Linked DNA regions of Geobacillus stearothermophilus ATCC 12980. The protein of the gene in region 1 interacts with the protein of each later gene in a pairwise test. Links are inferred from orthologs where the notes say so. Each region holds a gene or a part of one and is shown on either strand. Other genes may lie near its edges.

The links. Proteins that work in one complex are often made in the same cells at the same time.
Region 2: the proteins of QSJ10_RS00330 (region 1) and ftsL interact in binary tests that used the Bacillus subtilis proteins (3 or more experiments, as listed by UniProt). The link is inferred for Geobacillus stearothermophilus ATCC 12980 from one-to-one orthologs.

The regions. Positions count from the first base shown.
Region 1 is NZ_CP128494.1:66,311-69,381, forward strand. Bases 20-3,016 are described here. They hold QSJ10_RS00330 (FtsB family cell division protein), read left to right. Parts: upstream 20-1,330; coding sequence 1,331-1,702; downstream 1,703-3,016. Other genes in these bases: yabP (sporulation protein YabP), read left to right, coding at 380-685; yabQ (spore cortex biosynthesis protein YabQ), read left to right, coding at 682-1,314; QSJ10_RS00335 (S1 domain-containing RNA-binding protein), read left to right, coding at 1,821-2,216; spoIIE (stage II sporulation protein E), read left to right, coding at 2,748-3,016. Also shown: QSJ10_RS00315 (RNA-binding S4 domain-containing protein), read left to right, coding at 1-17; more of spoIIE, read left to right, coding at 3,017-3,071. UniProt on the Bacillus subtilis protein: Required for vegetative and sporulation septum formation. Required for the activation of genes expressed under the control of the sporulation transcription factors sigma F and sigma E.
Region 2 is NZ_CP128494.1:919,347-922,278, forward strand. The notes cover bases 1-2,858. They hold ftsL (cell division protein FtsL), read left to right. Parts: upstream 1-1,180; coding sequence 1,181-1,537; downstream 1,538-2,858. Other genes in these bases: rsmH (16S rRNA (cytosine(1402)-N(4))-methyltransferase RsmH), read left to right, coding at 205-1,146; QSJ10_RS05020 (penicillin-binding protein), read left to right, coding at 1,544-2,858. Also shown: more of QSJ10_RS05020, read left to right, coding at 2,859-2,932. UniProt on the Bacillus subtilis protein: Essential cell division protein that may play a structural role. Probably involved in the regulation of the timing of cell division. Also required for sporulation.

The DNA of each region.
Region 1 (3,071 bases):
ATCAAGGCGGCGTTTAACGGATTTCCGAAAGACGTCTCCTGTCTCAGGGAGCGCGAAGGGCGAAGCCTAGTGAATAGGGGGAAGTGAATTTCGGCCGGCAATCGCCAATTGAATATCATTCGGTTCTTGTTCGAACGGGCGCCTTCGGAACGAAGGGAAGCGTCAAGGATTCCTGTGCAGGGCTGCCGTTCAGCGGAGCACGCACAAGGCGCTGGAAGCCCCCGCCTCTAAGTGAAGCGCAGGCGGTGGGGGTTCACTTTGTCCTTAAGGCTTGTTCTAAACGATCCCCCGCTGACATACATATGGTACAGACAGCGGATGAGAAACAACGGGCGGCCTAGCCGGCTTTCATTCTAAATCGGAAATGCGGGGGATGAACATGAACCGACATGAGGAATTTGGCGGAAACACGAACAAAGGCCCGGTCCAAGAACACGACGTGATCATGCGCGGCCGGCGCCTCCTTGACATTACCGGGGTCAAACAAGTGGAAAGCTTTGACAATGAGGAGTTTTTGCTTGAGACGGTCATGGGTTTTTTGGCGATCCGCGGGCAGAATTTGCAAATGAAAAACTTAGATGTCGACAAAGGCGTCGTTTCGATTAAAGGGCGCATTTTTGACCTCGTTTACTTAGACGATCATCAGGAGAAGGCTAAAGGATTCTTTAGCAAGTTGTTCAAATGACCATCACCACACAGTTCCTCACCATGCTCGCGATGATTGGCATGGGGGGCTGGCTCGGCATGGCGCTGGACACGTACAATCGGTTTCTCAACCGGCGTGAACGGGCGCACTGGCTCGTTTTCGTGAACGATGTACTGTTTTGGGCGGTGCAGGCGCTTCTCGTATTTTATGTGTTGCTGCTCGTCAACAATGGCGAGCTTCGCTTTTATCTGTTTTTGGCGCTGTTGTGCGGCTATGCCGCCTATCAAAGCCTGCTCCGTTCGTTGTACGTTCGGGTGCTGGAATGGCTCATTCAGCTGGCGGTCAGAACCGGAAACATCATCGCCCAGCTGTTCCGTTACATCGTGATCCGCCCGCTCGTTCTTCTCGGGCAAATGGCGCTTGCGCTTCTTTTGTTTGCCTGGCGGCTTGTGATATGGATGGGACGATTTTTGTTGCTTGCGGTTTGGAAAGCCGTTGTTCTTCTGTTTGCCCCGTTTCGTTGGACGGGCATCGCCGTTTGGCGGCGGATTCCGCCGTCCCGCCGGGCCTGGGTGGAAAAATTTTTTCGCCGTTTGAAGGGATTTGCTGGACAAATCAAGAATACACAAGAGAAAATAGGCATGTGGCTGGCGAAATGGCGAAAGTAAAAGAGGTGCAAAGGCAATGAACATGCCCAGGAGAACAAACGTGACGAAGCTGGCATCGACGTATGCGGCCGAGCAGGAGGAGAAACAGCGGAGGGCGTCGCGAAGACGGCGAATTTTGGCCATCCGTTTTGCCTTTTGGTCGTTGCTGTTGGCCGTGGTCGCCTCCGTCCTTGTCTATGCTTTGCACCTGCAGGCAAAGACGGTTGATGCGAAAAGGGCGGAAAAAGAAAGGTTGACCAAACAGCTTGCGGAACTGAAACGCCAGAAAAAGCAGATGAAAGAGGAAATGAAAAGGCTGCATGATGATGACTACATCGCTGAGCTGGCGCGAAAAAAATATTATTTGTCAAAGGATGGGGAAATTATTTTTGTGTTGCCCGAAAAGTAACAAATCCCTCCAATGCCCGTTCAATACGGGCATTCGTCATATTGACACTTATTTTTTTTATTCGCTATAATGAAATCAACACCATCTTTAAAGCGTTTTAAGGAGGAGCACTTTTTTTATGTCGATTGAAGTAGGCAGCAAGTTACAAGGCAAAGTCACAGGCATTACGAAATTCGGGGCGTTTGTGGAGCTGCCGGAAGGTGTGACAGGACTCGTTCATATCAGCGAGGTAGCCGATAACTACGTCAAAGATATCAACGACCATTTGAAAGTCGGCGACACGGTGTATGTCAAAGTCATTAACGTCGGCCAAGACGGAAAGATCGGCTTGTCCATTCGCAAAGCAAAGGATACGCCTTCTTCGCAGCGGCCGCGCCGGGCGCATGACCGCTCTGCGGCTGACAGCTTAGAGCAAAAAATCAGCCGTTTCCTGAAAGAGAGTGAAGACCGATTGGCGTCGTTGCGCCGCCATACCGAATCGAAGCGGGGAGGTCGTGGATCGAGACGCGGGTAACTTGCTGCTGAATGAATGCCGGAAAGATGACGAATAGGGGGACAACAAAGCATCCATGGTCATGGATGCTTCTTTGTTGGGTTTGGCGAAAGAAAGGATGTATTTTCCGGAACGATACATATTGACAATCGGTATGGGCTCCAGTATTATATTAAATGTTGCCACACGGCGGTGTAGCTCAGCTGGCTAGAGCGTACGGTTCATACCCGTGAGGTCGGGGGTTCGATCCCCTCCACCGCCACCAAAATTCAATATGGCCCGTTGGTCAAGTGGTTAAGACACCGCCCTTTCACGGCGGTAACACGGGTTCGAATCCCGTACGGGTCATCATCATTGACGAACGAGCATGCGCCATGAAGCGACATGCTCGTTTTTCGTTTTTGTCTGCTTCTGTCGGAACAAAAACGTTGCCTGCACATTGTCGGGAAAAACGTCGAACGATTTTTTATTTTTCTCCGTTGTTTTGACAAATTTTTGGCAATTTCAAATATATAATAGGGGGTAATAGAAAAGCAAAGGAGAGGATCGGGAATGGAAAGAGTAGAAAGAGGGACGTTGCGCCGTATTTCGGAAGTGCCGATTCATGACACGCAAGCGACCGTATCGCGTTGGATACGCCATGTGAAGCTGCGCCTTGGCCACTTGTTCGTCCATCAAGGATTTTTGCTTCTTCTCGTCGGCTTTTTGCTTGGACGAGCACTCATTTTGGCGAAGCTGACCCCGTTTGCGCTGCCGTTTTTCGTTTCCGTCTATATGTTGCGCCGTGACAAGGCGGCCTTTGCTTTGATTGCCCTAATGGCCGGCGCATTGACACTGTCGTTCGATGTTTTGCTGTTTGTCGGCGTTTCCATTTTC
Region 2 (2,932 bases), 850 kb from region 1 along the record:
TTGTGGAATGAAATAGTAACAAAACAATCGCTATGGGTTTGGAAATAAAAGTAAAAGGAGGTTGGAACTAATGGCTCCATCTGGGGATGTCCGACAAAAATAAACAAAAAGGGACGTTTTTTTTACAAAAAAAGCTAAAATTTTGTCCGTCTTTGCGATATAATTAAGGAAGCAGCGTTTGGAAGCAGCAAAGGTGGTGGACATGTGTTTGAACATACAACGGTGCTGTTAAAAGAAGCGGTTGACGGACTGAACATCCGCCCGGACGGCGTCTATGTCGATTGTACGTTGGGCGGCGGCGGCCATAGCGACTATTTGCTTTCCCGCCTCTCAAAGCGCGGAAAGCTGTTTGCCTTCGATCAAGACGAAACCGCCATTTCGTATGCGCGTGAACGGCTCGCCCGTTATGGCCAGCAAGTGCAGTTTGTGCACCGCAACTTCCGGTTTTTGCAAGAGGAGCTTTCCGCCCGCGGCGTCGCTGCCGTCGACGGCGTGCTGTTTGATTTGGGCGTTTCATCGCCGCAGCTCGATGAGCCGGAGCGCGGCTTCAGCTACCAGCACGACGCGCCGCTTGACATGAGGATGGACCGCAAGCAACAGCTGACGGCGGCGGAGATCGTCAACCGTTGGCCATATGAGGAGCTTGTGCGCATTTTTTTTCGGTACGGCGAAGAAAAATTTTCAAAGCAAGTAGCGCGCAAAATCGAGGAGGTGCGGCGCGAGAAGCCGATTGAAACGACCGGGGAGCTCGTTGAGGTCATTAAGGAGGCGATTCCAGCGCCGGCGCGCCGCAGCGGCGGACATCCGGCCAAACGCATTTTCCAGGCGCTCCGCATCGCAGTCAACGATGAGCTCGAGGCGTTTCGCGAAGCGCTTGAGCAGGCGATTGACTTGTTGGCGCCGGGAGGACGGGTGAGCGTCATTACGTTTCATTCGCTCGAAGACCGCATTTGCAAGGAGACGTTTAAAAAAGCAAGCGAGAACCCGCCATTGCCTCCAGGGCTTCCAGTTCTCCCCAATGACTACCGTCCTGTGTTGAAAATTATTACAAAAAAACCGGTCGTTCCTTCTGCTGAAGAGGTGGAACGGAACCGCCGCGCCCGTTCAGCCAAACTCCGCATTGCTGAAAAACTACCGCGCGGCTGAGAAAATAGGTGAGGAGAAACAGGAGGGAAACGCTGTGAACCATTTGGCAGTCAAAGTAGCACGCGAACAAAAGCATCCGGCCGCGCCGCCGAGCCAGAAGCCGCAGCGAAAACGGCGCCTTCGGCTGACGCTGGCTGAGAAGCTGTTGATCGTTTCGTTTTTGCTGTTTGTCTTTTACGCGGCGGTCCATACCGTCTCAACCCAAGTGCAAATTTATGAGCTTAATAAAGATGTCCAAAAGTTGGAATCGGCCATTGATGAACAAAAGAAAGAAAATAATGACTTGTACGTCGAAGTGCAGCGGCTGAGCTCGTACGAGCGTATTTTGCAAAAGGCGAAAGAGCTCGGTTTGTCGCTCAACGAAAACCACGTCAAAGTCGTACAGGACTGATGGGTGATGGAGGCAAAAAAGCATCGCAACACCCATCGCGGGGCGTTTATTTTGTTTTGCGTGTTCAGCTTTGCCTTTTTTCTTTTGTTTGCCCGCTTTGTGCAAGTGCAGTGGACGGGAAAAGCGGAAGGCGAAGCGCTGGCGGAGATCGCGCAGCAGCAGCATAAGCAGACGCGCACGATTGAAGCGAAACGCGGGACGATTTTTGACCGCAACGGCGTCATTTTAGCCCAAGACGTGCCGTCGTATACAGTCGCCGCCATTGTGGACCCGGATGATCCGCGCCGTGTCGCCGATCCAGAGGAAACAGCGGAAAAGCTCGCTCCGCTGCTTGGCATGGACGTCGAGCAAATGGAGCGCATTTTGACCAAAAAGGCGAAACAAGTCGAATTCGGCTCCTATGGCCGCAATATCAGCTTCGAGCTGAAGCGGAAAATTGAAGCGCTCCATTTGCCGGGCATCATCTTTACCCGCGACACTGCCCGGTTTTACCCGAATGGCATGTTCGCCTCGCACGTTATCGGCTACGCGCAAAAAAATGCGAAAAACGAAATGGTCGGCAAAATGGGAGTAGAAAAATCGCTTGACCGTTATTTGCGCGACAAAGACGGCTATGTGTCGTTTGCCAGCGATGCGAAGGGGTTCCGTCTGCCGGAGGCGAGAGAGCGCACGATTGCAAAGCCGGACAACGGCGCGAACGTGTATTTAACGATTGACGCGAAAATCCAGACGTTTTTGGAAGACGCCATGAACGGCGTAGAAAAGCAGTACAAGCCGAAAAAGATCATCGCCATCGTGGCTGATCCGAAAACAGGAAAAATTTTAGCGATGGCGACTCGCCCGAGTTTTGACCCGAACAAACGCGATATTGCGAACTTTTTAAATGACGCTATTTCCTACCCGTATGAGCCGGGGTCGACGATGAAGGTGTTTACGCTTGCTGCCGCCATTAATGAAGGAGTGTACAACGGCAATGAAACGTACCGTTCCGGCTCATACAAAGTCGGGCCGAACACCATCCGCGACCATAACGATGTCGGTTGGGGGACGATTACGTTCAATGAAGGGGTGCAGCGCTCTTCGAACGTCGCTTTTTCCATTTTGGTGAAAGAAAAGCTCGGGGAAGACCGGTTTTTGCAGTATTTGCATCGTTTCCATTTCGATCAGAAAACGGGCATTGATTTGCCGAATGAGGCGACAGGGCAAATTCGTTACCGTTATCCGATCGAACGGATTACGACCGGGTTCGGGCAAGGGACGTCAGTGACCCCGATTCAGCAAATCCAGGCGGCGACAGCGATCGCCAACGACGGAAAAATGATGAAGCCGTACGTCATTGAAAAGGTGGTCGATCCAGACAGCGGCAAAGTCGTTCTCGACCACGAGCCGACTGTC